One region of the Lysinibacillus sp. F12 genome, then DNA from elsewhere that is predicted to be linked to it. Evidence: riboswitches for the same ligand, from Rfam matches in the RefSeq annotation. Region 1 holds a riboswitch; each other region holds the start of a gene.

What was found. A riboswitch is a leader RNA that binds a small molecule or an ion and turns the genes downstream of it on or off. The one in region 1 is predicted to bind S-adenosylmethionine.
Region 2: it holds a riboswitch for S-adenosylmethionine, as region 1 does, so the genes downstream of both, AC3CH7_RS20170 (cyclase family protein) here and AC3CH7_RS14050 (YezD family protein) in region 1, are expected to answer to the same signal.
Region 3: it holds a riboswitch for S-adenosylmethionine, as region 1 does, so the genes downstream of both, AC3CH7_RS09145 (Na+/H+ antiporter NhaC family protein) here and AC3CH7_RS14050 (YezD family protein) in region 1, are expected to answer to the same signal.

The regions. Positions count from the first base shown of each region.
Region 1 covers NZ_JBYMLP010000003.1:47,657-57,884, forward strand. The annotation lists gene AC3CH7_RS14025 (DMT family transporter) at 1-702, opposite strand, end outside; gene AC3CH7_RS14030 (LysR family transcriptional regulator) at 837-1,715, shown strand; gene AC3CH7_RS14035 (phosphopantothenoylcysteine decarboxylase domain-containing protein) at 1,790-2,464, shown strand; gene AC3CH7_RS14040 (TetR/AcrR family transcriptional regulator) at 2,567-3,163, shown strand; gene AC3CH7_RS14045 (DUF418 domain-containing protein) at 3,153-4,247, shown strand; SAM riboswitch class I at 4,415-4,510, shown strand; gene AC3CH7_RS14050 (YezD family protein) at 4,580-4,735, shown strand; gene AC3CH7_RS14055 (flavin reductase family protein) at 4,819-5,304, opposite strand; gene AC3CH7_RS14060 (VOC family protein) at 5,463-6,248, shown strand; gene AC3CH7_RS14065 (cold-shock protein) at 6,353-6,553, opposite strand; gene AC3CH7_RS14070 (formate--tetrahydrofolate ligase) at 6,767-8,446, shown strand; gene AC3CH7_RS14075 (hydantoinase/oxoprolinase family protein) at 8,883-10,228, shown strand, end outside.
Region 2 covers NZ_JBYMLP010000005.1:175,818-186,045, reverse strand. The annotation lists gene AC3CH7_RS20195 (erythromycin esterase family protein) at 1-373, opposite strand, end outside; gene AC3CH7_RS20190 (hypothetical protein) at 535-888, opposite strand; gene AC3CH7_RS20185 (DUF2225 domain-containing protein) at 911-1,594, opposite strand; gene AC3CH7_RS20180 (Cof-type HAD-IIB family hydrolase) at 1,919-2,692, shown strand; gene AC3CH7_RS20175 (DedA family protein) at 2,784-3,380, shown strand; gene AC3CH7_RS20170 (cyclase family protein) at 3,410-4,147, opposite strand; SAM riboswitch class I at 4,236-4,342, opposite strand; gene AC3CH7_RS20165 (YuzC family spore coat inner layer protein) at 4,443-4,844, opposite strand; gene AC3CH7_RS20160 (AraC family transcriptional regulator) at 5,007-6,578, opposite strand; gene AC3CH7_RS20155 (ABC transporter substrate-binding protein) at 6,657-7,607, opposite strand; gene AC3CH7_RS20150 (MFS transporter) at 7,770-8,954, opposite strand; gene AC3CH7_RS20145 (winged helix-turn-helix transcriptional regulator) at 9,065-9,448, shown strand; gene AC3CH7_RS20140 (aldo/keto reductase) at 9,502-10,228, opposite strand, start outside.
Region 3 covers NZ_JBYMLP010000002.1:404,729-414,956, reverse strand. The annotation lists gene AC3CH7_RS09150 (DUF3953 domain-containing protein) at 495-728, shown strand; SAM riboswitch class I at 854-957, shown strand; gene AC3CH7_RS09145 (Na+/H+ antiporter NhaC family protein) at 1,062-2,342, shown strand; gene AC3CH7_RS09140 (VanZ family protein) at 2,558-3,976, opposite strand; gene AC3CH7_RS09135 (DUF554 domain-containing protein) at 4,186-4,857, opposite strand; gene AC3CH7_RS09130 (MerR family transcriptional regulator) at 4,920-5,738, opposite strand; gene AC3CH7_RS09125 (MarR family winged helix-turn-helix transcriptional regulator) at 6,038-6,475, opposite strand; gene AC3CH7_RS09120 (Ohr family peroxiredoxin) at 6,629-7,033, shown strand; gene AC3CH7_RS09115 (nitroreductase family protein) at 7,059-7,685, shown strand; gene AC3CH7_RS09110 (Rrf2 family transcriptional regulator) at 7,753-8,253, opposite strand; gene AC3CH7_RS09105 (carboxymuconolactone decarboxylase family protein) at 8,580-9,017, shown strand; gene AC3CH7_RS09100 (transcriptional regulator) at 9,563-9,784, shown strand; gene AC3CH7_RS09095 (Y-family DNA polymerase) at 9,781-10,228, shown strand, end outside.

The sequences.
Region 1 (10,228 bases):
AGCAGAAGTATACTGTTGTGCAACAGTTTGGCCAACGAAACAAAACGCACTACAAATGATGCCAAGTCCTAAAATAGCCATCCAGGATGTCGTATTATTCGGTAAAGCTGGTGTTTCAAATAATAAGGTTAAGATCAGGGCATAAATACCCGCAAAGCCTAATTGGTAAATGCCGTACGAAATGGACTCCACATTCCGTGTAAATGAACTGTTTAAAAGTAAATAAATAGAATAACATAGCGCAGCGATTGCGACTAACAAATCTCCTTTATGGAAGGAGAAAGAGCCTTGCGCCGTTAACACTGTAATACCTATCATGGTACAAATAATCGCAAAGCTCACGGCTCTGGAAGGTAATTTTTTATCAATGAAGCTACTGAAAATCGGCACTAGTACAACAGTTAGGCTTAAAATAAAGCCTGCATTTGAAACGGAAGTGGATTGTAATCCAAATAAGCTTAATGCGAACACAATGAATAATAAAAATCCTTGGATAGCTGCATATTTTAAAGTCTTACCATCTACTTTTATCATCCGTTTATAAAAAATAAGCCCAGCTACTATAAATGCGATGATACAACGTAAAGCCACCACATTATAAACAGCCAATGTTTCAAGCCCCATGACCATAAAGGTATAAGATAGTCCCCAAAACATTGTGACAATAACCATCAATACATTTGCTTTTCCTTGGATACTCAATATGTTCACCTACCATCTGTGTACTAAAACAGTTTGTATACTAAAAATTACTATATATGTTGTATTGAGATTAGTAAAACGAATGTTTATAATGATTAGGATTAAAAAAATTCATGTATGTAGAGGGAATGCCGATGAGCTTAGTAAAATATGAGATTTTAACAAAGGTAGCAGAAGTCGCAAGCTTTACAAAAGCAGCAGATGCACTAGGATTAACTCAGTCTGCTGTCAGTCATGCCGTATCAAGTTTAGAAAAAGAATTTGGGTTTGCCTTAATACATCGAAGTAGAGCCGGTGTCACCCTAACGAGTGAGGGGCAAACAATGCTAAGGGCAATGCGTCAGGTTTTAGACGCACAGGAATTATTGCAACAAGAGGCAGCTCATATTCATGGAGTGACAAGAGGAAACGTCCGTATTGGCGTTATTTCAAGTATATCTTCTAATTGGATGCCAGAAATTATTAGGATTATGGACAATCAGTTTCCTGGAATACAGGTGGAATTACGCGAGGGAGATTATTACGAAATTGAACAATGGTTACTTAGTGGGGAAATTGAGGCAGGATTTTTAAATGGTCAAAAATCTGAGCAATATCAATATACAGAATTACAGCAGGATCCCTTATTATGTATCGTTTCAGATAAAAGCCCACTATTTAATAAGTCAGAGATAGATATTGTTGATTTGGAAGATATGCCTTTTATTATGACTTCCTATAAAGGGACCAATGATGTCAAAGTGTTGTTGGAACAATATCATGTGAAGCCAAATATTCGCTTTGAACTTTCAGAGGAGGTAGGTATTGTTTCTATGATTTCTCATCAACTAGGAATCAGTATTTTACCACAATTGGTCATTCAAAATTTGCCGCCTACATTAAAAGCAATTCCACTAAAGCAAGGTGCCTACCGTACAATCGGAATTGCCATGAAGCATAATGCATCACCTGTAACAAAGAAATTTGCGGAGATTTTAAGTGCATGGCTGATGGAACAAAAAAGTGCAGTCTGATGGAATCTATTGAAGCCTATCCGTGCATTACGGTAAAATAGTAGGTGTATATATTTTAGAAAATAGGTGAGTGGATGGGGACATTACAAGGTAAAACCGTACTCATTACAAGTGGGGGAACACTTGAAAAATGGGATCGTGTACGAGGGCACACGAATTTATCAAAAGGGACAATGGGCTGTTATTTAGCGGAGGCGGCACTCGCTGCTGGTGCTAATGTAGTATATATGCATGGCTATTTTGCACAGCTTCCAGTGAATCACGATCAAATGAAATTGATTAAATTTGAGGGCATTGACGATTTAGGAGAAAAAGTTCGTCATGCTGTCCAACAAGAACATGTTGATATTGTGATTATGGCTGCTGCTGGCTCCGATTGGGTCATTGATAAAGTGTATGATCAATCGGGCAACTTGATGGAGGAAGCAGGGAAAATGCCTTCCGATGAGCCACCTATTATTCATTTTAAAAAGGCGCCGAAAGTCTTAGGACAAATCAAGGGCTGGCAACCAAATGTGACGTTAGTAGGGTTTAAGCTAGAAGCAACCAATGACGAGGAGTTTTTGTTAGCACGTGCACGACTGCGAATGGAAACAGCCCATGCTCAATTAATGGTAGCCAATAGCTCTCAGTCTTTATATGGCGGGGACGAGCCCCATTGGATTGTACCTGCTGATGGACAGCCAACTAAAGTAATGGGCAAGCAAAAAACAGCCGAAGCTTTAATGCTGTATTTGCAAAATCAATAAATATGAACTGTGTAGAGAAATATTTCTACACAGTTTTTTCTTGTTTAAAAGCGGAGTATCATTTATTATTTACTTAACGGTCGGTAAAAAAGGAGGATTATAATGGGGAATAAAGAACAAACTTTTCAAAAAATCATAGATGTGGCTTATGTGATGTTTGCAACTAAAGGGTTTGAAAAAACAAGTTTAGCAATGATTGCTGCAGAGGTCGGTATATCAAAACCAGCCATTTACTATTATTTTCAATCAAAGGATCAATTAATTTCTTACTTATTTGATGCACTGTATAAAGAAATTCAACAGGATATCGCTGTGAATTATAAGGAGCTTTCTCATACGAATTTCAAGGAGAAATTACTCGAGCTAGGCTATAAGTCTATTGAAGCGCAGGGGAAGGATCCTTATTTTAATAAAATATTTAATCAATATGTACTATTAGCAGCTCGCGATGAAAACTATAAGAAACAATTAGTGGAGCTAGAAACTAGCTTTTTAACAAGCTTTGTTGAAGTCCTACGATATGGCGTGAAGCTAGGGGTGCTAGAGGATACTCCCCATATAGAAGCAAAGGCACAGATGCTAGCCCTGGTTTATGATAATATCGGTAATTTCATGTTAACAGGCAACCAATTGAACTATAGAGCTATTTGGAAGGAGGCAGTACATAGCGTTATCCAAGGGGACAAAAATGATCAATAACAATCGGCGCATTGAAGGTCTTGATTTTGCAAGAGCTCTCGCCATGCTAGGGATGTTCATTGTAAATTTTGGAGTCATAACAGGTTCTACAACGAATGGTTCAGCATGGATGATTACCTTACAAAATCTTTTCGAGGGGCGTGCTTCCGCTGTATTTGTCATGTTAGCAGGAATAGGGATAGCTTTAATGACTCGTCAGGCTAGAGAGACTAAGGACCCACTGCTTCTTCGTCAGAATCGACTTACTTTATGGAAAAGGTCGTTTTTGTTATTTACGATTGGGCTAATATTATATGTGATCGGCTGGACAGGAGATATATTACATTATTATGGCGTGTATATGTTTGTGGCCGCATGTCTGATTGCGCAATCCAAGAAAATGATGATCTTCATCATAGGTGCTATCCTCATCCTTTCACAATGGCTTCAAATTCAATTTAATTACCTTGCTGGTTGGCATCCAACATATGTCTTACTAGAGTATCTTGATTTTTGGACACCAGCAGGATTTATAAGAAATTTGATGTTTAATGGCTATCACCCACTATTCCCCTGGATTTGCTTCTTTCTGATGGGGATGTTAATCGGCACATTAGATTTAACAAATCGTACTATAAGAAAAATCTTACTAGTGACAGGTTTATTGCTAGTCATAATGACTGAGACTTTTTCAACATTATTTATTAAGATAACAACAACCATCCATTTATTAGATGTAGAGAGTGCATTGTATTTATTTGATACGGGACCGATTCCACCAAATATGATGTATGTCCTATCTAATTCGGCTTCGGCTATAGTCCTCATTGTAGGCTCCATCTATCTTGTAGAGACATGTAAAAATAAAGTCATTGAAGCTTTCATCTTAACCGGGCAAATGTCTTTAACCCATTATGTTGGCCATGTTTTTATAGGGATTGGGATACTAATTGTTTGCCAAAAGCTGGAGAATCAAACGCTTGCTTTTTCCATGCTGTATGCCTGCTGTTACTTTTTAGGATGTGTGTTTACTTCTGTTTGGTGGAGAGCTAAACATCATCGCGGTCCACTTGAATCCTTGATGAGGAAATGGAGTTCGAAATAAATTAGTAGATAGCCATCTATTTCTTACTGATTAGGCATAAAATACTTTAGGTATAGGCAGTTTTCTAATCTAAAATACACATTACAAAGTATTCAGCTAGGTTTTCTAATATTTTATATTGACAATCGTATAACAGAATTATAGAATTATTTTCAAGAAACGCAGTACTCTTATCGAGAGAGGTGGAGGGACCTGGCCCAATGAAGCCTCGGCAACCGAAAAAATAGGTGCCAAATCCAACAGATGTATCTGAGAGATAGGAGGGGCTATCAATTAGCTTGATGCATTGGCCTCTTTTGTACAACAAGAATCAGAAAGAAGGGGTGTATCGTATGGCTCAGTCGACAAAGGTAGAAGATAAGAAATTAGAGGCTATTGCAAAGGCCATTCAAAATCTTGAATTTGGTGAAGTGCATATTACGATTCAGGATGGTGTAATTGTTCAAATTAATAGGCTTGAAAAGCAGAGATTTCCACAAAAGAAATAAAGATCATTTCAGATGAACGATGTGAAAAGGCCACCAATAAGCATGGTTTCCGTTGCTTACAAGTGGCCCTTTTTTTATGAGAATTAGCTATAAAAGCTTTTTGGAATCTGACCGATATGACGGCGATGGTAGAGAAGCGGTTCCTTTTGAGAATTTGTAATATCTAGTACTTGCCCAATAAAAATAGTATGATCGCCAGCATCTATCTGTTGAAATGATTTACATTGTAAAATAGCTGCTGTATCATGTAAAATCGGTAGCCCAAATGATGAAGTAGACCATTTTGCCTGAGCAAAGCGATCTGGGACTTTACTTGCAAATAATGTACATAAATGCTCTTGATCACTCGCTAAAATATTAACAGCGAATTTTCCAGCACCCATAAAATAAGGATGGAGCTGAGATTTTTTATCCAGTGACCATAAAATAAGTAGTGGGTCAATGGAAACAGATGCAAAAGAATTGACGGTTAAGCCAATTGGATTCGTTTCATGACATGCTGTAACAACCGTTACACCTGTAGGATAGTTACCTAATGCCAATTTAAAAGCAGCTACATGATCTGTCATTCAAATCACCTCTTTATAGTGAGTAATAAATTAGTTAACGGAGTTAGTAGGGAAATTGCACTTTTTTTCATACCAGCTAGTAACTCCTTTTCTTAAGTAAATATTAAATCAATTACACATCTAGGTAAAGCTAATGGGGGAAAGAAAGGGGAATTGCCATGACTTTATATTTTGATCATCTGGTACATCAAGTAGAATCTCCGGAAAATATAAAGGTTTTCTTCAATAAACGAAATGTCCATACAGTGAACGGTGGTCAACACACGATGTGGGGGACTTACAATACGCTAAGCTACTTTGGCTTAAGCTATATTGAACAAATCGCTATTTATGATCGTGATTTATTTGAGCAAGCGGCCCAGTACCCATATTCCCTACATTATACGTTTAAACGTAATCATGAGCGCCAAGGATTTTCACGAATTGCCTTGCGCACCCAAAATATTGAAGAAGAGGGTCAACGATTGCGTGCATTGGGCTTTGATGTATATGGTCCCGATGCTTGTAGTCGAACAAGACCAGATGGCACGATAATCGAATGGAAGCTATTGCATTTTGGCAGGGCTGACCTTGCATTGGATTTCCCATTCTTAATTGAATGGGCAGATGAAGATGAGAAACGTCTTGCTCAATTAAAAGCTAGTGGCGCGATTGATGAAACGCAAGCTATTACCATGGAATCGATTCAGTTTTATGTCAGGGATGTGGAGAAGACGGTGCAGCTTTGGCAGAAGGTATTACAGCTACCCAAGTTTGTGCAGCATGAGCAGTTTGTGTCTCTACAGCTACCGAATATGCGCTTGGATTTTTATGAGGAAGCGGCAGCATCTAGCATGACGCTCGGGCATTTAAAAGAAGGGCCTATCGGTGTAACATTGAACGATCCACACAGAACCAAGGAAACATTAGTTTGTCCAGGTGCTTTTTATTGGATTAATAGATAAATTAAAAATCCACTTCAATCGTTGAAGTGGATTTTTATGTGTAAACATGTCAAAAAGCGGATTGAACTATTTTTAAATATTTCATCCACCTTCAGTTTCCTAGCTTATAATTTTACAACATTTGATGCTTGCGGGCCGCGATTGCCTTCCACAACATCAAATGAAACCTTTTGACCTTCTTCAAGTGTACGGAAGCCTTCCTCCTGGATGCCCGTAAAATGTACAAATACATCTTCTCCATCATCACATTCAATAAAGCCATAGCCCTTTTCATTATTGAACCACTTTACGATCCCCTGTTGCATAAGCATTCGCCTCCAATGCGCTTGAAAGTAAAATAAAGTTAAAGAAATCGTGCTATCAATGAGAAAATGTGAAAAAATAGCATTTTCTCTTAGAACATACATGAATTGAACAAAAATGTCAATTGATTGTCGGAATGCGAGCATATCTGGCTTTCTTTTTTTTCACAATTAAGACTATAATGGAAATGAACAACATAGAAAGTAGGATGCCAAATGACAACGAAAAATCAACCATTAACAGATTTAGAAATCGCGAGTCAAGCAGTAATCAAACCTATTACGGAAATTGCCCATGCTGCAGGTATTCCAGAGGATGCACTTGAGCAGTATGGCCGCTACAAAGCAAAGATTGACCCATTAAAAATTACAGCTCAAGGTGAGGACGCAAAGGTTGTGTTAGTGTCAGCTATTAGTCCAACCCCAGCAGGTGAAGGAAAGTCAACTGTGACTGTAGGACTAGCTGATGCCCTTCATCAATTAAATAAGAAAGTGATGGTAGCGTTACGTGAACCTTCGCTTGGTCCAGTAATGGGCGTAAAAGGTGGCGCAACTGGTGGGGGCTACGCACAGGTTGTACCAATGGAGGATATTAACTTACACTTCACTGGTGATCTTCATGCGATAACAACAGCCAACAATGCTTTATCTGCATTTATTGATAATCATATCCACCAAGGGAATGTCTTAAACATTGATCCACGACGTATTATTTGGAAACGTGTGATGGATTTGAATGATCGCTCATTACGTAAAGTGATTGTGGGATTAGGTGGACCTGTTCAGGGCATGCCGCGTGAAGATGGCTTTGATATTACGGTTGCCTCGGAAATTATGGCAGTGTTCTGTTTAGCAACAAGTATTGAGGATTTGCGCGAACGCATCGCTAGCATCGTGATTGGCTATACCTTTGAGCGTGAGCCTGTCTTTGTGCGTGATTTACAGGTAGAGGGTGCCTTAACATTATTATTAAAGGATGCCTTTAAGCCAAACTTAGTACAAACATTGGAAGGGACACCAGCAATTATACACGGTGGTCCATTTGCAAATATTGCCCACGGCTGTAACTCCATTATGGCGACACAAACTGCTCGTAAACTAGCGGATATTGTGGTGACGGAAGCGGGCTTCGGCTCTGATTTAGGTGCTGAAAAGTTCATGAATATTAAAGCACGTAAAGCAGGCTTTAAGCCAAGTGCCGTTGTGATTGTAGCAACGATTCGTGCATTAAAAATGCACGGTGGTGTTCCAAAAACATCACTTGTCGGTGAAAATGTGGAAGCACTGCTCCAAGGGATTGAAAATTTAGCTAAACACGTCGACACGGTACGTACATTTGGTGTTGAACCGATTATTGCATTAAATCGTTTCATTACAGACACAGAGGCAGAGCTGGAAGCAGTTCTAAACTGGTGCCAAGAAAACCATGTACGTATTGCCCGAACAAATGTCTGGGAAGAGGGCGGTAAAGGTGGAGTAGCCTTAGCTGAACAAGTACTAGCTGTGTTGGAAGAAGAAAACAACTTCTCACCATTATATGATGTAACAGAATCCATTGAAGAAAAAGTACGCACTATTGTACAAAAGGTATATGGTGGGAAAGATGTCCAATTCACTGACCAAGCTAAAAAACAAATGGCTCAAATCGAAAAATTTGGCTGGGATTCTTTGCCGATTTGCATGGCGAAAACGCAATACTCTTTATCCGATCAACCAAGTTTACTTGGACGTCCTGAAGGCTTTACAGTGACAATTCGTGAGGTGATACCGAAGCTAGGTGCAGGTTTCCTAGTTTGCCTGACAGGCGATATTATGACAATGCCGGGCTTACCAAAAGCTCCTGCTGCGTTACGCATGAATGTCGACAATGACGGACATGCGGTAGGATTGTTCTAATAAAATGTTGAAAGGCTGCCCTTTAAAATAGGGGCAGCTTTTTTTATTGGTTGGCTGATAGGAGCCTAAACATTTTTTATTTCACTACTATTTCTCCCACCAGTGCCACTAAAATAGGCATCTCCCCTTATAGTTGAAAATTGTCTAAACATTCATCATCACTTTTTTAGAAAATTTAAGTTTCTAGTTTAAAAACTAGGATTTCTTTTCATGCCATTACAAACTCGAGAAGCTTCCTTATATAAATGTGTTTGGTAATTTTTATTTATAATTATCTAATATTGGAAAGGAAAAGCGGAATTTTACAACGCTGTGCAATTGTCAAATGAATTTTTATTTAAAAAATACATTGAATTTTCTTTTTATTTTAAATATAATTTACTTAATTCTAATTCGGAACACTGTACCGATTATAGGAACGCGGAGGGATGGAGTCTTGAAAATCGCAACAGATATTGGCGGTACTTTTACCGACCTAGTTTATACAGATGAGAAAGGAAATCTTCATTTTGACAAGGGGCATACGACGCCAGGGCATTTTGAGGATGGTATATTAAACGTATTAGGACGACATGTAACAGAGGATTCTCTCATTGAATCATTTATTCATGGTTCTACTGTTATTATCAATACATTAACAGAGAGAAAAGGGGGCGTAGTTGGATTAATTACAACAAAAGGCTTCCGTGATGTATTAGAAATTGCACGTGGTAACCGACCAGACTTATATAATTTTAAATATACAAAGCCAGCACCTTTTGTAGAGCGTTATTTACGACAAGAAATTGATGAACGCATTGATTTTAAAGGAAATATTATGAAAGCGCTTAATAGGGATGAAGTTGGTAAGATTGTCCGTCAATTTAAGGAGTTAGGTGTAGAGGCAATTGCCATTTCCTTAATTCATGGCTATAAAAATCCCATTCACGAGCAGCAATTAAAAGAAGAAATATTGAACATTTGGCCTGAGGTGTATATTACGCTTTCAAGCGAAACCATTAAAGAATATCGTGAATATGAAAGAACCAATACAACTGTTTTAAATTCATATGTAAAGCCAATTGCTCATGCTTATTTAAAAAGCTTAAAAGAAAAATTAAGTACAATTGGTATTACCGACCATTTGAAAATTATGCAATCAAATGGTGGTACAACAAGCTTTGATAAAGCGATGGAGCTGCCAATCAATCTAGTAGAATCTGGCCCTGTAGCCGGAATGTTTGGAGCTGCAAAATTAGGTGAGCTTCTAAATGAATCCAATATTATCGCCTTTGATGTGGGGGGGACGACAGCGAAATGCTCACTTATTACAGATGGCAAAGTAAATGTTACGACAGATTACTATATTGAAAGAAATGAAAAATTTGCTGGCTATCCCATTAAAACACCAGTTGTAGATATAGTGGAAATCGGCAATGGTGGGGGCTCTATCGCTCGTGTGGACCAGTTCGGTTCCTTAAAGGTTGGTCCAGATTCTGCTGGGGCAAACCCAGGTCCAGTAGCCTATGGGTTAGGTAATACACAGCCAACAATTACAGATGCTAATGTTTATTTGGGAAGATTATCATTAGCAAACTTCGATAATCCAGTTTCTATTGACAAAGTGGAGGAGGCACTTATTGAAGCGATTGCGAAACCGTTTCATGTCTCAGCCGAGGAAGCAGCGCAAGGTATTTTAGATATTGCGAATTCTAATATGTTAAATGCGTTGAAGCTCATTTCCATTCGTAAAGGCTATGACCCAGAAGATTTTACAATGGTTGCCTTTGGTGGTGGTGGTCC
Region 2 (10,228 bases), on a different contig from region 1:
GTAAAAATTGTATTAAACGTGTTTTAACGAGATTAAACTGTGCCACTCCATGAGAGCTTTCTCCTAAAAAAACAATGCGTTTATCGTGTAATATCGGCTTGAGCATCTCTAAATCCTCGAATTTATTAGAAGGGATTTTTTGCGAACTAGCTGGCTCTGGCTCAATGGAAGTCAAGCTGTAAGCATGATCATTCATCCATTTTTTCCAATCCTCTAATGTTTCAGTAGTAGTTCTAGCCTGTTGAACCACTCCGTATTTTTCCTGCTCCTTTAACGCAGGGGTAGCCGCTGAAGCACTTGCTATACCACTAAATACGATTAAGCCTGTCAGTGCTGTGTTTAATAAAGCTTTCCATTTTCTATAACTTTTCATTAAGAATCAGCCCTTTTCTTTATGTTAATCTCCTAAGTATAAGGGGCTAAGTTTAAAGCATAGGAGAAGTTTGTTTAAATTTTGTTTAAATTTGGACTGATTATAAAAAAGAAAGCATCTCCATTTGTAAGGCAAGAAATACAAATGGGGATGCTCAATAGCTATTTATAATGATACGTACTAGCTCTAACATGGTTACGTTGAATTTGGTTAAACCATGCCCGATCCTTTTCCTCTTGATTTAGGGTGCCAATAATAGAGGAGGAGCAGCTCACGCAAATTTTCGCTTGAGTAATTTGTCCACATCTTTCACAAGGTGCTCCTAAATTTGGGAAAATGGAATTTTTTAATTTTCCGGCTTTGACCCATTTGTACAGTAGCTCAGATGATACACCTGTCAAAGTCACGACCTCTTCGTTTGTTAAATAACGATTATTTTTTCTTAATAAAAAGTGATGTAGCTCTGAAAAGATATCCTCTTCTCTCACATCTATCTTTTTTTGAAATAGCAACATAACTAGTCATCTCCTCGATACATCAATGAATGCTTTCATTAACTGTTATAGGTTGTTCATCATATTTATAATTTTCCCAACGATTACGTGCTAGCTTTCGATATTTTGGCGAGACGTTCCTATCAGCAATTAACCTTGAAAATCCTTTTTTAGCTTCTGTCATATCACCAAGTCGGAGGCTTAGCTCGGCATGTAAAAATTGAATTCGCTCTCCACCTTCCTGATTAGAAGCAAATGATTTACTGTAAAAATCTCTAGCGGCAAAAAGGTAGCGTTTTTCTGATTCTTCATCGTTTTTTATACGATATAACCAGGCAATTTTTAAGGCGAAATTAGCCATCAAAAGCGATTCTTCCATTGATGCGCGAGATACTAAGTAAGCAAGCTTAAAGCTTATAATGGCATCATCGATTGTACGCTCTTGACAGATACTCATAGGTTTCTGTAGCTCTTTAATGTATAGTTCATCTATAAGCTGCATGAAAGGTCCGTATGTACGTGTCATGGATTTATGGAAGGCAAAGCCACAATGTGGGCACACGGCAACTTCATACAGCAAAGGGTTAAGACCATCATAGACGGGCATGAAATCTGTTTGTTCCTCGATAATTTTATATCGATTTGGGCGTACTTTATACGTTGTAAAATGCTTTTTGCAAAATTTACAATCTACGCTACTTTCATAGTAGTAGATGTTAAATGCCATAAGAATCAACTCCTTTGCATGCTCAATAATATTATTTCTTTTGTTCTATTTATACATAATCAATAATCGTTCAATGTATTTAATTCATTATCTTCCATTTTAACAATTCTGTGTTCTTTGGTATACTCCTTTGGAATTATAAAATTAAAAATAATACTCGTTTTTTTAGTTAAATATCATTAGAAATGTGCTTGTAATAGTATTTATCGGTGTAGTTAAAGTAAGTTATATAGTTACCGAAAAGTTTGTCGAATTATGTACAATTTATTTAATGGACGGTTCGAATTGTATAGTTCAAAAGTTTACTATGAGAGGGTGGAGCAGATGACGTATAAAATAGTATTTTTTGATGTGGATGGTACACTAATCAATTATGAGAATGGTGCTGTGGAGGAAAGTACGAGGCAGGCTATTCGACTATTACAGGAAAAGGGAATCTATCTTGTGGCTGCGACAGGAAGACCGTTGTCCATGTGTGAAGAGCTGAAAAATTTAGGGATTGAAACCTTTATTACGGCGAATGGGGCATATGTGAAACACAAGGATGTTGTGATACATAAAATTCCGATTGAGAAGGGCATTGTTCAAAATGTTCAAGCTTTTGCACAGCAACATCAGCATTCCTTAACATTTTTTACAGAACAACTTACGATGAATGATATACAAAATCCATTAGCCTTAAGCGCGATGCAAGAGACATTGTCTTTATGTGATTTTCCAGTTAGAAAAGAAAGCATTATGGATGAAGAGGTTTTTCTTATGTGCCTTTATGCTGATGAACAGGCTGAAAAAAGATTAGCTCGTCAATTTTCGAATATATTACGGCAACGATGGCATCCTTATATTGTGAATGTTTTACAGCAAGATGTGTCCAAGTCGATAGCCGTAAAGGCTGTACTGGATTATTTTGAGATTAATGCTAAGGATGCCATAGCTTTTGGAGATGGAGAGAATGATATAGATATGCTAGAGCTGGTTGGCCTTGGGGTAGCTATGGGGAATGGGAGCCAAGCTCTAAAAAATGTTGCAGATTTTGTTACAAAGAAATCCATTGAAGGCGGCATAGATTTTGCTTTACGAAAGCTGCACATTATTTAACGATATGGAAAGGAAGTAAAGTGGAGGCTTGAGAGACTCTTTTGGTATACAGTTATGAGTATATAGAACAATGTATTAGGTGGGATGAAAAATGGCGCAGCATGTGCAATCTCTAATTGAACATTACGGGTATTTTGGCATCATCGTGATCCTAATTGGAGGCATTGTTGGGTTGCCACTTCCCGATGAAGTATTTTTAACTTATGTAGGCTATAGTGTTTATCGAGAAAGCCTTGGACATATCCCAGCTTTAGTAAGTGCTCTGATTGGCGCAATGGGGGGGATTACTTTAAGCTACTATATCGGCCGTCGATTTGGCTTACCGCTCTTGCAGAAATATGGGCCAAAGATTCATATAACTGAGCAAAAAATTGAATTTACTAAAAAAATGTTTATGAAAGTGGGGCCTTTTTTATTAATTGCTGGCTATTTTATTCCTGGTGTACGCCATCTAACAGCCTATATCGCCGCTATCAATAATTATCCATATAGGAAATTCGCTTTCTTTGCTTATACAGGGGCATTTATATGGACTTTTACATTTATAACCTTAGGAAAAGTGCTAGGAGAGAAATGGCGATTCGTCGGTTACTATTTATCTCATTACAGTATGTACGTCATCTTGCTGTTTGTCCTAGTCATGTTAATTATTTATTATTTATTTAAAAAAAGAAACGTACAAAAGTAAAAGTCAGTAGGATTCCTACCGACTTTTTGTTATGGCAATATGGCAAATGAACGTACAGGGAATCCAGATGCTTTTTCAGGCTTGGGTACTATATTAAAAATAATAGCACCTTTAGGAGGTAGCTTGTCTAAATTAGTCATGAGCTCAATTTGATAAGTGTCTTGATTGAGGACAAAATATTCACCAACCAATTGGCCACTTTGACGAAAATCAGTGGCAGAATCAGTATCAAAAGTTTCATGACCTATTGCACTTACTTTACGTTCCTTGAATAGAAATTGTAAGGCCTCCAAGCCCCAACCTGGAAGATGATTATCTCCATTGACATCTTTATTACTAAATGCCTCTTTATCTGGCCAACGCTTACTCCAATCTGTTCGCAGTGCCACAAATGTACCTTCTTCAATCTGTCCATAGTGTGTCTCGAATTCTAGAATATCTTGTACACTGAGTGTAAAGTCATGATTACTAGCAGCCTCCTGTGATTTATCAATGACGATAAGCGGAAGAACAAGCTCCTTTAGTGCTAATTCATCTAGAAATCGAGTATCTCTTACAAAGTGAATGGGTGGGTCAATATGTGTTCCATATTGTCCAGGAAAAGAAAACTGCTGTGCAAAAAATCCATCATCATGCGAGAATAATGTTTCAAATTTAGCATCTTCAAACATGAAAAAATGAGGTGAGTCTGGGCCGAAGGTATGTGTCAAATCGACCCACTGTTTTGATTTTAGTAAGTGCAATGCTTGTAAAAGTTCGTTAGACATTAAATTCCCTGCTTTCTAAAAGTAGTAGTCAATAAAAAAGAGTCCTCAATCGAAGAGGACTCCCGGAATCAAACATAGGTAGTGCGTCTTCTCATCTTTCAGGCTTAAATTTTGCCAATAGGAATTAGCACCATACTGCTTGAGCTGGTTGCTGAGACTTCATCGGGCCGATCCCTCCGTCTCTCTAGATAAGAAATAGGATATAAGAATTTTCAGAAATAATAGTATAAATACTTTAACATATATTTTTATAGTTTACAACTTTGATAGGATTACAGGGTTAAAATTAATTTACTTACCAATTCAAAATTAACGTTACTCGACAGCAGGCACTATCCATAAGCTGTATTCTAAAATTATCTGGTGTATAGTTGGTTTCAAATTTTGTAGTAATGCCTGTGGATGTAATTAATTTTTCGACCTCTGTTTTATTTGAAAGCTGTGCAGCATTCTTTAAGTCATGTGCAAATTGTTGAGAACTATCAATTTTATCTGTAAGTAATTGTGCCTGCTGCATAATCGTCTTTATCCGCGTAGCTGAAGATATTAATTTTTGTGTATCAACAGGGGGAAAGGGACTATTACTAGTCGGCATTGCTAAATGTTGTGAAAAGGTTCTAGCTGCAAGTTGATGGTCTGTCGATGGTATCGGGTAATGGTAGGGGTGAATAAAATAAGGATAAGGATTATAATACAAATCAATTCCTCCTAGCCAGAAGCTGATATCTTATCTTATGTATCATGATCTTTTTAGGTGTTTGAATAACGCCATTCCTGTACTGAAGTGTTAATATACTATGCTGAATGGTATGCCACACAAACTAAAAAAGGAAGCGATGGAGCGCTTCCCTTTTGTTCTTTAGCCAAGAACGTTTAATACATCATCTATTTTTTTGCTATGTGACAGGATTCCATAATTCATCCACGTTAAAAAATCCACCTCATAGACACAGTTTCTTTTAACAGCCCTTAGGTTTTTCCACATAGAGGATGTTAAAATAGTACGCTCTTCATTCTCATAAATGGAGTGTTGCTTGTCGAAGGTGATAAACAAATGATCAGCGTCTAGTTGTTGCAGCTGATTTGAAGTCAGATGAGCTTTACGCTGATTAAGCGGTATTTTCCACACCAATGGATCAGGCGTTAAGCCTAAGTCACGGTATAGAATTGGCCCTGTATAACCGCAATCAGGGCCAGCATACAGTGTAATGCCAATGGCTGAAATGCGAAGAAATGCCACACTTTGTCCGTAAACGGATCTACCTAGAATTTTTCGAGCCCTCTGTACCTTGTCCTCATATTCCGTAATAATATCTTGCATCATAGCGGTTTTCCCTGTTAAATCTGCAATTTTAAATAGAGTCGATTGCCAGTCCTCTCCAGGGTTGTTTAGGTGACAGATTGGGGCCAACTTATTTAAATGAAGACAGGTTTCCCAACGCTCTATACCAGCATCTAACATAATTAATGTTGGTTTATAGTGAAAGAGGTGTTCCATTTTTCCATACTGTACATCGATATCAGGCACATCCTGTAGACCTAAATAGTCTTGTTTTCCCCACTTGGAATGACTGAATTGCGCAATGGGCGTAATACCTAAAGCTACAAAGAAGTCCTCTAAGAATGGTGCGAATACGCGTACATTATTGCTCTGACTTCGTCGGAATTGCCCTGGGGAAATACCTACATGCTCTTTAAAACGACGATTGAAATAGTATTCATTATTAAAGCCAATAGACTGACTTATTTCAAATAAACGATCATTCGTTGTCATTAATAACTGTTTGGCTTTTTCAATACGTATACTATTTAAATAATACAGAGGTATTTGTCCCGTAATATCTTTAAAAATGCGTGAGTAACTCCATTTTGGTACACCTGCCAGTTCTGCTAGCTGTTCGACAGTCCAATCCTTTCCAAAGTGGTTGTGCAAATATTGGATAGATTGCTCTACAGATTGACGATCACTTTGTTGTAGAGGCTTCGTTCGGTTTTGCTCAAAAATAAATAATATCAATTCTTGGAAACGAACATGCTGCTCAAAAACAGTGTGCTCATCTTTTGTTTGACGACACCGATAAATAGCTTCTAATAGTCTATTGCATTGAGAGAAGGGAAGAAGACGTAGTTCTCTAACACTTGTAAAGAGACTAGTAGGAGAATGAGCTTCACTAAGATAGATCGTATTAAATGTCAATTGGTAAAAGCAGAGTGTCTCATCGGCAATGTGAATTTCGACAGGGCTATTAGGTGGAATAATCACACATTTTCCTTTCATAAGGTGGATAGTTTCATGGTTTGTCTTAAGTGTTCCGTTACCACTAATAAGGATGAAAAGAGAATAGTATGTATTGCTATATGACTGCATACCTGCTGAAAGAATAGTATATGAAATAGTTTGTAAATGATAGATTTGTATTAAATTACCCATTGTCCACGCACTCCTAAGTAAAGTTTAAATTTGGAAAACAACACAAAGAAAGCCCCCTAAAGAGCTTTCTATTGTAAATTATTTCACGAACCATTTCTCAAGATCATCATATTTTAGTAGGTTTGCAGTAATGGCACCAGACTGCCAATAAGTTCGATCAGCAATATAAACTTGTCCATTTTTTACAGCAGGAACTGTTTTCCAAAGCGTACTATCTAACCATTTAATCGCCTCTTGATTTTCTTCAGTTTCCCAAGTGCCATTTGAAGGGAAGAGTATAATATGATCAGCATCTAATTCTGGAATAGCTTCTTCAGACAAGACCTCGTGGAACTCTGTCATATCCCGAGCTAATGGATGTGGATTTAAACCAGCTTCCGTATAAATGTAGCCCGTGTAGCGATTCTTTATACCGAATAATGCCAACGTTTTATCTGCCACATTTAGGCGGACAACGGCAACAGTTTCGTCACCAACGGATTCTTCTAACTTAGCTTTTAAATTCGTAACACGTTCCTCATATTTATCAACGATTTCATTCGCTTTCTCAGGGATATTTAAAACATCAGCTATCGTTTTCACAATTTCACGTGGATCTTGTAGTATGTCTTCTTTTAAGCGATAAGTAGGTGCAATCTTTGAATATTCTTCATACTTTGCCTTATCTGCTGCACCATCTACAATGATTAAATCAGGCTTAGCTTGAAGTAATGTTTCTAGACTACCTGTAACGTCAAACTCAGGTACGTCTAAGCCTAAATAATCTTGTTTACCCCAGGAAGGGTGATACCATTGCACAATAGGCTTGACATCTAAGGCAGTTAAATAATCTTCCATATAGATGGCTGCTACTCGCTGTGGATTTGTTGGAATTGTTACTTCTCCAAACTCATCCTCTACAACTCGCGTATCTTCTTTTGTTGGATTCACACTCTCTGAACTTGTTTGTGTTTCATTTGAACCACAGGCACTTAAAACGAACAGCAGTACAAGAATAAGTACAAATGTAAAATATCGACTGATACGCATGGCTATTCACTCCTATAAATTTACTAAAAACTGATAAATGTTTATCTTAATTTAGAATGATAATCATTCTCGTTTGATTCAAATAAATTATAGGATACCATATAAAAACAAACAATACATATTCTCTACATCTTTTTTATACAAAATGAAGAGTTTAGAGTCCTATTGATTCTTTTTATCAAAAAGTAGCCATAGGAGTGTAACGACCGCTGCCAGCATAACCATAAGGAATCCATATACAGGCGTTTGTGCTAATGATTGATGACGAATAATAAAACCACCAATATAGGAACCTAAAAATATACCAATATTGAAAGCAGAAATATTTAATGCAGAGGCCATTGAAATAGCTGATGGTATATATTTTTCAGACAGTATAACTGCATATAGTTGCAAGCCTGGGACATTCATGAACATAAATAAGCCCATTAGTAGGACCATGAATAACCCAATAATTGGCGATTCAAGAGTAAAGCCAATACCAAGTAAAGCTAATGCAAGTCCTACAAAAATAATAAAGATGGAACGAAGCGGATTTTGATTTGCAAAATGGCCTCCTAGTGTATTACCAATAGCAACGCAAATACCATAGACAACTAATATAATAACTACCGCGTGTGGTGAGTAACCCATATATTGCTCTAATATAGGTGAAACATACGTGTAGACCACAAAGGCACCACCATAGCCAATTGCTGTAATGAAAAGGATTAATAACATTCGAATATTGCCTAATACTTTACCGATATCACGAAGAGAGATTGGGTTACCTTTTGATAATTGGCTTGGTACTAACAAAGCATTACTTATTAAACCAATTATCCCTATAGTAACAATAAATATGAATGACATACGCCAGTCTGTTACTTGTCCAATGAATGTACCTAATGGGACACCCGTCACAGTAGCCAATGTAAGTCCAGTAAACATAAAGGCAATTGCACTTGCGCGTTTATTTGGTTCAACTACATCTGCCGCTATGACAGAAGCGATGGACATAAACACACCGTGTGCTAATGCTGAAATAATACGCCCTATTAATAAAATCGAGAAATTTGGTGCCATAGCTGCAGTTAAGTTCCCAATTATAAAGATTGTCATGACTAGCAATAAAACAGTTTTTCGACTAAGGCGAGATGTTAGGGCTGTTAATAATGGAGCTCCAACAGTAACGCCTAATGCGTATATTGAAACAGTTAAGCCGGCTGTGCTTAAAGATATACCGAAGTCATCTGTCATTAACGGTAAAAGCCCAACACTGATAAATTCAGTGGACCCTATTCCAAAAGCACTGATTGCCAGTGCTAGCAAAGTTAATTTAGCACTTGGCTTTTTTGAATGTGACATACTACTAATATCTCCTTTGATTTTTTTTATCATGTATAGTAATATTCATACATACCTAAAAGATATGTAGAGTACTTTTGGTTACTTTTGAATATTACGGGGGGTTTACAATGCAAAAAATTTATAATATTGGTGTAGAAGCTACACTTGAAGTCATTGGTGGTAAATGGAAACCAGTCATTCTTTGTCATTTAAACCACCATGGTAAAATTCGCACAAATGAGTTTCGACGATTAATTCCAGGAATCTCGCAAAAAATGCTCACTAGTCAATTAAGAGAGTTAGAGCAAGCTGGATTGATCCTTCGAAAGGTCTTCAATCAAGTTCCGCCGAAAGTTGAATATTCCTTAACGCCTTATGGACAAGGAATGGAGCCTATTTTAAACATGCTTTGTACTTGGGGCGAGAAGCATGTTGAAGTATTACAGGATAAAGGCGAAGATGTACTATTAAAACAACGTGACGAAGATATAGCTATGCAGCAAACATCGTAATGAGGGAAAAAGAGACTGTCAAACACGCGGCAGTCTCTTTTCCTTTTTAATGCTTATAGAGCAAAGTCATATTCATCAGGATTAGGTCCAACACGTTGTTCAAGGTTCATCGCATTGATGATAGCCATCTCTGCTTCTGTTAAAGTAAAGTCAAAGATATCGGCGTTTTGTATCATGCGTTCTCTACGCACAGATTTAGGAATAGTAATCACGCCATTTTGTACATCCCAACGCAAAATAACTTGAGAGTTTGATTTTCCGTATTTTGCTGCTATTTTAGAAATTGTTTCATCTTCAAGAAGCCCACCTTGCATTAAAGGTGCCCATGCTTCAAGTTGAATTTGGTGCTCTTTACAGAATGAACGAAGCTCCGCTTGCTGTAAGCGTGGGTGGAATTCCACCTGATTCACAACAGGTTTAATACGAGCAAATGATAATAAGTTTTCCAAGTGTGCCACAGTGAAATTACATACGCCAATGGCTTTGATCTTACCTTGTTTATATAGGTCTTCAAGAGCTTTCCAAGATTCAGCAAACTTATCTTTACCTGGCCAATGAATCAGGTAAAGATCTAAATAATCTAACCCTAACTTTTGTAGGCTCTCTTCATAGGCAGCCTTCGTTTCATCAGAGCTTAATCCATCATTCCACACTTTTGATGTTATAAACAGATCTTCACGATTTAAGCCAGTCGATGCTAGCGCCTGTTTAATGCCATCCCCGACACCTACTTCATTGCCATAAATAGCGGCAGTATCGAGGCTGCGATAGCCAACTTCT
Region 3 (10,228 bases), on a different contig from region 1:
TGGGTATTGTTGGATTTTTTAAAATTATAAATCAATTTTTAAATGGTAATAGTTGTCACTATAGAGGTTAGACAAAGGATGCATCAATCGAAAAAATTAATCGGTCTTTTAGTCATTGTATATGTTTGTACATTGTTAGTTTTACCCTCTACAGATGGATTCGTTTCGGAATAATTGATGGAGGTTCTATTATAATTAGCTTTATTTCCTTATTCTTCTTCGGGTAACCATAGCGGTATTAAAGAAGATAAAGATGAACTGGATAAGCATATTGAAGCACACAATGCTAAAATTGGATAGTATGTTTTAATGATTTTAGCTTGTCTAATTTTTTTTGCTTCAGAGGGTGTCTCCAATTTAAATGACATGAAAAATTATCCTTTGTTCTTAGTCGTTGGGTTTACATTGGTCATATCACCTATCATAGAATTTATTTATTCAAAAAAAGTTAGATAACTGACAGTATTTGTTTAAGCAAAAAGGGAGGAATCGTTTTGTTAAAAACAGTACAAATTATTTTATCAACGATAGGCATCACGCTTTCCGTTTATGGACTTATTACATATGAATACCGCCTAAATTTCTTAATGATCCTTTTCCTAGGTTTATTTATGTTAACATTAGGAATTAAAGAGTTTGGGAGAGAGAGAAAATTATATGGTTGTTTTCTAGTTGGCGCATTTATATTTTCGGTATATGTGTCTATACAAAGCTTCATATTAATCTAAAAAGTTGAATTCTGGACCTTAAAGATAGTGCCAAGAAATTTTTTCTAATTAAAAACATGTTGCAATTATGGATGTTTTATTTTAGTATTTTAATATTGTGTCAAAAATATAATATAATATTTTTCTTCTTATCAAGAGAGATGGAGGGACTGGCCCGATGAAATCTCGGCAGCGGAACTATTAAGTTACTGTGCCAAATCCAGCAAGCAATGTCCTTGATAGATAAGAGGAGCGTTTTAACTATAAGGCCTCTTCTTGTTATTTCAAGATGAGGCCTTTTTTATGGTGAACAAACAAAAATAGGGCTGATTTTTAATTTTTGGGAGGTAAACAATGAGGAGAGAGAATCCATGGGCGCTAATCCCATTTGTTGTTTTTATAATTTTATTTATTGGTTCAGGGGTTATGACGGGTGATTTTTATGCCTTCCCTGTTATTGTAGCTATTAGCATTTCGGGAGCTGTGGCTCTAGCGATGAATCGAAAAGAATCGTTTTCACGGAAGGTTGATATTTTTTGCCAAGGTGCTGGAAATTTAAATGTCATGCTGATGGTTATTATTTTTCTATTAGCAGGGGCATTTTCAGAGGTAGCCAAGGGGATGGGGGCCGTAGATTCCACTGTTAACTTTGCATTATCAATTATTCCGCAAAACTTGCTTGTTGTAGGTTTATTCATCATTGCCTGTTTTATCTCTCTATCCATGGGTACGTCAGTGGGGACAATTGTTGCACTGGCGCCCATAGGAGTTGGGATAAGCGATCAGACTGAGCTATCTATTGCTTTAGTGATAGCAGCGGTTATAGGCGGTTCAATGTTTGGTGATAATTTATCTTTTATTTCAGATACTACTATTACTGCCGTTCGTTCACAAGGAGCGCAAATGAAGGACAAATTTAAGGTCAATTTTTGGATTGTATTGCCGGCAGCTATGGTTACGAGCATTATTTTAGGGTTTATGACATCCGGTGGAACAGCTCAAGTAGAGCATTTAAGCTATAATTGGGTAAAAATTGTTCCCTATGTTTTAGTGATTATTTTAGCGTTATCGGGAATGAATGTTTTCCTCGTTCTTGCATTAGGGATTGTCCTCGCCGGTGCAGTTGGCTTAGCAGATGGCAGCTATCACCTAATGAGCCTTATACAAAAAATTGGCGAAGGAATGGAAGGTATGTTTGAAATCGCCTTTCTAGCTATATTAATAGCTGGAATGGTGGAGGTTATTAAATTTAATGGAGGAATTGACTTTTTGCTCCGCCTTGTAACACGCAGGATTAAATCGCAGAAGGGCGCTGAATTAGGTATAGCTGGTCTTGTGGGCCTAACTAATTTATCTACAGCCAATAATACAATTGCTATTTTAATTGCTGGGCCGCTTGCCAAAAATATTGCTGATCAGTATGAGATTGAGCCGAAAAAGTCCGCAAGTATTTTAGATATTTTCTCCTGTACGGTTCAAGGTCTTCTCCCATACGGAGCTCAATTCCTAGTAGCCGCAAGCGTTGCCAAAATATCGCCAGTGAGTATCTTACCATACGCGTTCTATCCTATTCTTATTGGTATTTGTGGTATGATAGCTATTCTCATTGGGTACCCGAAAGAAAAGAAGGCCTAAACTTTTCTTTCAGACTGTAGACAAAAGTCATCGAGAAGTTCACTCTCGATGACTTTTGTCATTTTTAATATTTGAGTAATATACTACCAAACCTAACATGCTCCACTCTTAGGAAGCTGTCTATTTTTTAGGGGATAATTCATTCAAATACGGAGCTCATTACAATGGAAAGCCCGGTTGTCCGTTAATTGGACCCAAATATTCGGAATGAGCTATTACTTTCTTGCCTGAATTAAAGTAAACCAATCGTTGCCGTTGAACTTTCCTGCAACATTGTATATGGGCTGATAGAAACCTTTTGTATCATACATATACGAAAGCTCAATTGAATCAATCTCTATATGGTCTCCGTTTTTTATAATAAGGTCTTCCTCCTGAACGAGCGCATTATACTTTATTTGAGGAAAATCGCCTTCCTTGATCCGTTCATATACCTCTGTAGGAGATAGTATGTTTACCTCTCGTATAAATTGATTTTCATGAAGGCTGTAGGTTAATGAATACACGTGACCATCCGGTTTAAGACCAAGACTAATATCCCCAGTCCAGTAATCTTTATGTACATCGGTGCGGTCTGGTAATGTCCATTCAAATTCACCATTCTCCTGTACAGCAAATTCTGCATCTTGAGGTAGTAAAGAAAGTTCATCCATCAATGATTTCGCCTTATCTTCTTGCCCTACAGCTGAAGTTTGCTCTGGGGTATAATTATTTTCGGTTAACCACCATTGGCCCTCGGAATCATTTGTAATCAATGTATAGGGGACCTCATTTTTATCTTCCAATAAAGTCTCGTCATTGTCCTGGTTATTAGATGTATTCACCTCTAATAATCCTAATTTCTGTTGTAACAGGTCTTTTACGTCATCATTTTTAACGTTTTTCTTAAAGACAGGAGCAACAATTGATGCTGCGCTTAATTCCAATGAAGTGGATACATGAACATCTGACATTTTTGATTTTGTATAAGCGTTTATTGCTAAATGACCAAACTCTTGTTGGGCGTAGACAATGCTCATAACGATAAAAATTAAGCCCATCAATAGGGGGATAGCAAGGTTTCCAATCAGACTTTTCACCTTGACCTTTTTGTGATTGGAAATAGAAACTGCAAGTTTGTATAATTGATAGCCAATAATACCCCCAAGTGAGTTATTGATTAAATCATCAAGCTCAAAAATCCCTGCTCCTGAAAGTGTTTGATATGTTTCAATAGAGGCTGTTGCCCCCACAACTACTAGAAGTAGCCACTTAAACTCTTTACATTTAGCCATAAGTAAAGGCAAGAACATTCCTAATGGCACAAACATTAATATATTAAATAGACAATTTTGGAGATCACGTAAAGAGTATTTTTTCCACGCGTCTATATAACCGCTGAATGGTTGTAGGTTCATCTGCATGTAATGTGAAGTGCCACGACCAATAACTGTTAGCTCTAAAACAAACACAATATATCCGATAAACATTGCGCCAAGAAGAAGCTTCTTTACAGGGATTTGTTTATGGCGATCTGTTCGTCGCCTTTGATAATAAAAGTAATAAAGTGCAATTAGTAAAAACTCAAAGCCAATAATTAGGATGACTGGCAACATCAAAATTTTAATATTGCTCATGATTTCTGCAATTCCCAAGGTGTGATACTCCTTTATCAAATAATATTTTTCAAATGCTACATCTCAGGTGAGAGAATTCTTAGTAATGTCGACTTTTATAGTGTAAATGGAAATTATTAATAATTAGAGAGAATATTTATGAAGATTTCTTAAGAAAAGCGGAAAAGCCCAAGCACGCAATTGTTTTGTGCCTGAGCAAATTAGACATAAGGTTTTTTGATGGCTTTTTAATGTATAAACAAAAACACAATAATAGGGATTATTAATGATGGCAAAAGATTTAAGGTATTACATTTTTTTATACCTAAAATACTTAAACCAGACGCTAATATCAATATACCTCCTATAATCGTCAATTCATTTAGAAGGTCAGTATTGATGGAATTCTCCATTAAACTAGCTATTAAGTAAATGGAGCCTTGCCATAGAAATAATACAATACCTGAAATAGCTATCCCAATACCGAATGTAGTGGCCAAAACAATCGAAGTAATTCCATCCAATATACCGTTCGTAAGCAGATAGGTATAATCTTTCTTTAATGCAGCCTCTATTGGACCTAATATAGATAATGATCCAATACAAAATAATAAAATCGCCGTCGATAATCCGTCAGCTAAATTCCCCTTAGAGTATTTATTTACTAACGTATTAAATTTTGATTCTAAATTAAGTTTTTGACCTAATAATCCGCCTATAGCTAGACTGACAATAAAGAGTACCGGATATTTACTGGCAGGTAAATGTTGAACTAGTGCATTTATACCTATTCCCATCGCTGCTAATCCCATGGCCTGCATGAGGATTTGATGGTATTCATCCTTTATCCCGTTTTTAAAAATACTTCCAACGATGCTTCCGACTATAATCATCATTGTATTAAATATCGTTCCTAACATTTTTCATTCTCCTTTAAAAATTGTTCTTACGTAAAAAAATAAACCCTCCTGTAAGGGGAGGGTCAACATTTTATTGGTATTTGTATTTCTGTCAAGTAATCTTCTTTACTTCCTGAAATGTAATGGTCAATTATTGTTCTTTCAATAGAATCTCCGATTACTTGGAAACCGTGATCTTTAATAAAATTCAGTAAGGATTTATAATGTACAGGAGAATGACTATGATTGCCATTAAAATAAATACAGGCATATTTTCCTGCGGGTAGCGTGGTCAATAAAGGACTTTGCCGATCCTCTTCCTCGACTACAATAAATATAGAGTTGTATTCATGAAACTGGTTATCCAATAGATGGCAACTACTTACGGTTAGGCCAACGCCTCCAATAAATATAGAAGAATTCATATTGGACAAATTCTCTAACTGTCTCAGAGAAACTTCCAATTGTGGTTCAGAACTGATTTTTTCCATTAATCGTACGATTCTTCTCTCTTGTTTTTCCATGATGAAAGGGACTCCCAATGCCTTTATCTCTCGTGCTAATTTAATATCCTTAATTCGAGCTTGGAACCTTCGTTTAATTCGTTCTAGTTCTTGGATTTTTTCCTCGGTTAATCGTTTCTGTTCCTCTAAGAGATGCAAAAAGTCGTCGATATCTCGGTGATCCAAATGTCCTTTAATTTCCTTTAATGAAAAACCTAATTCCTTTAAATAATGTATAGTATTTAATTGCTCAAATTGTTCTGTTGAATAGTATCTATAACCGTTGTTTTTATCTGTGTACATAGGCTTTAATAAATCAATTTCATCATAATATCTAAGGGTTTTTATGGTGGTTTTATGTAGCTTTGCCATTTCTCCAATTGAAAATCTATTCTTCATTTAAAACTTCCTTTAAAAAACGTCCTATTATCATTATAGTACTTGATTTTGTCCATGAACCCAATAAAATTTAGTATTTCATCAGAGCATCCATATGCTGGTGAGTTTGTTTGGACCAAATCCTAGGATACGAACTGCGGGATCAAGGGAGGGGAGATAAGTGAATGTGTTTAACAAATTGCCCATTGAAAAGAACCGTCGTTGGAAGAAAGGAATGTCCAATGACGGTTCTATCTGTTGACTGTATAAAATTATTACCACTAGCATGAATCAAAATTTTTAGGTGATACGATCTTTGCTTAATTTTTGTCTTTCAAGGCCCAATCATTGTGTATGATGTCTTGTAGAACATTTTTCAATTGAATAAATTGCTGTTCTGAAATATTAGATTGCTTCATGACCTGACGTGATACCTCAGGTAGCTTTCGACGAACCTTATTACCTTCCTCTGTTAAATAGATTTGCATTTGTCGTTCATCATCTTTGGAACGTTCACGACAAATGTATCCCTTTGCTTCTAATTTTTTTAGTAATGGTGTTAATGTACCTGAATCTAAAAATAAACGCTGTCCTAATTCTTTCACTGTTATTTGTTCGTTTTCCTCCAAAGCTAAAATGGTAATATAACCCGTATATGTTAAATCATATGGCTTTAATAATGATGTATAGTGTCTAATGATTTCCTTTGATGTGGCATACAAAAGAAAGCATAGTTGATTATCTAAATGATTAGGCATAAAAATCCCCTCTTTATGATGTTCTTCTATTAACATTTATATTAAAAATAAAATTCCTACTTGTCAAACACAATTAAATTGTGTACAATTCAATTTGTAAAAATTAAATTGTTTACAATTTAAAATATGGGATATAGAAAAGGAGTTTTGATGATGAAAGAATTATACTCAACGACTATGATTAATGAGGGTGGGCGTAGTGGTACATCCTATGCAGAGGATCAATCACTATCTTTAAAAATTGCACCCCCAGGTTCAAAATTAGACAATGTGACAAATCCAGAACAATTATTTGCTGCGGGTTATAGTGCCTGCTTTAATAGTGCGTTAGATTTAATTAAACGCCAAAAAAAGCTTAAACATGCCTCAACGATTCAAGTAACCGTTAAGTTAATGGAGCAAGCTACTTTTGATTATGTACTTGCTGTGGACATCGAAGGTCATATTGAAGGGGTAGAGTTGGAAGAGGCACAGCAATTATTAGAGCTAACACATACTGTATGTCCTTATTCAAAAGCGACAATGGGCAATATCAATGTAACAATTAAAGCAGTTTAAATTTTTTGAAAAAGAGGGAAATCATATGTTATCAACTACAACAGTAAAACAAGTTATGCAGGCACGTAAATCTGTTCGTAAATACAATGCGAATACTAAAATATCTCGTGAAACAATCATGCAGCTACTACAAGACGCTACTTCAGCTCCTTCTTCAAGCAATATGCAACCATGGCGATTTATTGTTATTGATGATAAGGAAATACAAAAAAATATTAATTTCTTTTCATTCAATCAAGAGCAAATCGAAACTGCCTCTTCTATTATTGCTGTCATTGGCGATATTGAGATGTATGTAAATGCTGAGGAAATCTATGCAAAAAATGTGGAGTTAGGTTATATGCCAGAAGAGATTGCCAAAAAACTGGCACAGGACGCATTCACAATGTATAGTTCAGCTTCGCCTAAAACATTAGAAAATATCGTCCACTTTGACGCTGGCTTAGTGTCCATGCAAATTATGCTATTGGCGAAAGAAATGGGTTATGATACAGTTCCAATGGGCGGATTTGATAAAGCTAAATTTGCGGAATACATGGAATTACCTGCAAATGAAATACCTATTTTATTATTAGCAATTGGTGAAGCGGCGGCACCTGCTTATGGTTCTTCACGTCTTCCAATTGAACGTCTTGTAAGATTTAATCGATAATGAATAATAAAACAAAGCACAGTCACTAAGAGGCTGTGCTTTGTTTCGGTATTTGTACTTTTGGGAGTTACCTATTTTTCTTGTGGAAGAATTCCTTTGCCATTGCTATGCGTTCACTAGGCAAGGTGCGATTAAGCTCTTCTTCTAACCATGCAATTGTTTTCCCTCGTAAATAGTTCCGCATCTGTTCTTCAGCTTCTAACATTACTATATTAATGGTGCAATCAGATGTAGCTGACGGACAGGAATCACAATTTCCAGTTTTGTTTGCAAAATTCGCTTTAATGTTCTTACATTGAAATATGGGACTTTCACCCTCTACAGCCTTTACAACATCCCAAAAAGAAATATCTTCAGGCCTCTTACTAAGCCTATATCCTCCTTTAACACCAGATACTGAACTGACAATACCTGCTTTAGATAGCTTACCTAATACTTTTGATAAATATGTTTCGGATAGTCCTTGAAATTCGGATAGATCCTTGATTCCGATACTTTCCTCTGGTGGCACATCTATTAAATAGACAAGACTGTGTAATGCATACTCTACCATGACGCTATATTTCATTCATATCACCTACTTCTAATCCCTTTAGAAAAACTTACATGTATCTTGTATATTATCATATCTTAAAAATACTTCATCTAAATTAAATCAGTTTGACAAAAATTAAAAACAGGCTTATATTAAAGACAATAATAATCAACGATTAAGTTAATCGGCGATTATTGTCATCCTTGATTTCTTGTGGGGAGACCGTATAGTGAGTAAATTTAATCGAAACAAGTGGTTTTCAAATTCTTCCTGCTCAAGGATGGCATGGTTGAATATGCATGAAATTTACTAAATTATCATCAAAATCAAGGAATTTAATTGAATCGGAGGAGTGTAACATGAAACAACGTATCGATTATTATGACATTGCACCTGATGCAATGAAGATAATGATGGAAATGGAGAAATACACGAAAAAGAATAGTATTGATAGAAAACTTCGTGAGCTCATTAAAATTCGTGCTTCACAAATTAATGGTTGTGCGTTCTGTATTAACATGCACACGGCTGATGCCAAAAAAATGGGGGAAACTGAACAACGTCTATACTGTATAAGTGCTTGGAGAGAGTGCACATTCTATTCAGAAGAAGAAAAGGTCGCTTTAGAATTAACTGAACACATTACTTTAGTGTCTGAAATGCGTGTACCTGATGATGTATATAAACGAGTTCGTAATTATTATACAGAGAAGGAATATGTCGATTTAGTAATTCTCATTAACCAAATCAACAGCTGGAATAGAATCTCGATTGCTATGGGCAACTTCGCCGAGTAATATAAAAAATTGGTTCTAAATGAATCTGGAGTAGGTAGAAATGTTGATAAAGCAGCATTTCTGCTTTTTTTATTTCTAATCGGAAATCAGCTTAATCGAATTATCTAATGAAATGGGGGAAATCATGTTCCACGTTTGGACTGAGTAAATATGATTCCCTTTTTATTTCCAATGTAACCTCACTACGACAAACTTCTATTATATATCCACATTTCTCTGCAATTTTATTAATACTTTCACCTTAATAATCCTGTACCGTCGTACAAGTTAAAGTATATGTGAAAACTTGAATCTATTTATTTTTTCCTTTTTTTTGTTTCCAAAAATTTAATCTTGTCAAAAAGAAAACGTTTGTTCTAATATGTATACAAACAGATGTTCTTACATAGGATAAGTGCAGAGAAATCTATTCGTAAAATGAGATAAAGTCAGGTTCCCTGAAGCCGTTACCAGTACGCACAGTTGTAGGAATGGAACTAAAGTTACATTAAATTAAAGTGATTAGCCAATTTTAAAAATTTTGAGAGATAGTGGAGGAAACTACGATGAGAGAGCAACTGATTAAAGCTATGCAACGCAATCAATTAGTGGACATTATGTATATAGCCAAAAATGGCTCCGTCACAAAAAGACGTGTAAGAGTCATTAAAATTGTTGGTGATTCATTGCAAGCATTCTGTTTTACGAGGCAAGCAAAGCGTTCCTTTATCATCCAAAATATTCTCGCTGTTACTCCTGTTTTCCGAAAAGAGCGTGAGGTTGTATGAACTATGAAGAAATGCCAAATAGACCTATTATGTGTATCGATATGAAGTGCTTTTATGCTAGCTGTATCGCCATGCTACATGGAATCGATATTTTAGAAACGCCTGTCGCTGTAGTAGCTAATTTCGACCAACCCGGCAGTGTAGTCCTTGCTGCATCACCATTAATGAAAGAAAAATATAAAATCAAGACTGGCAGTAGACGGTACGAAATTCCGAAGCATCCAGATATCCAATTATTTGAACCTAAAATGTCCTTTTTTATACAGATGTCCATGACCATTACTAAGCTCATTGCTAATTATGTTCCTGTGGATGCCATACATGTTTATAGTGTAGACGAAAGCTTTGTTGATTTAACGGGTACTGAAAAGCTTTGGGGATCACCTGAACAGGCAGCTCGAGAAATACAGGCTGCGATTCTGGATCAATATAATGTACCAAGTG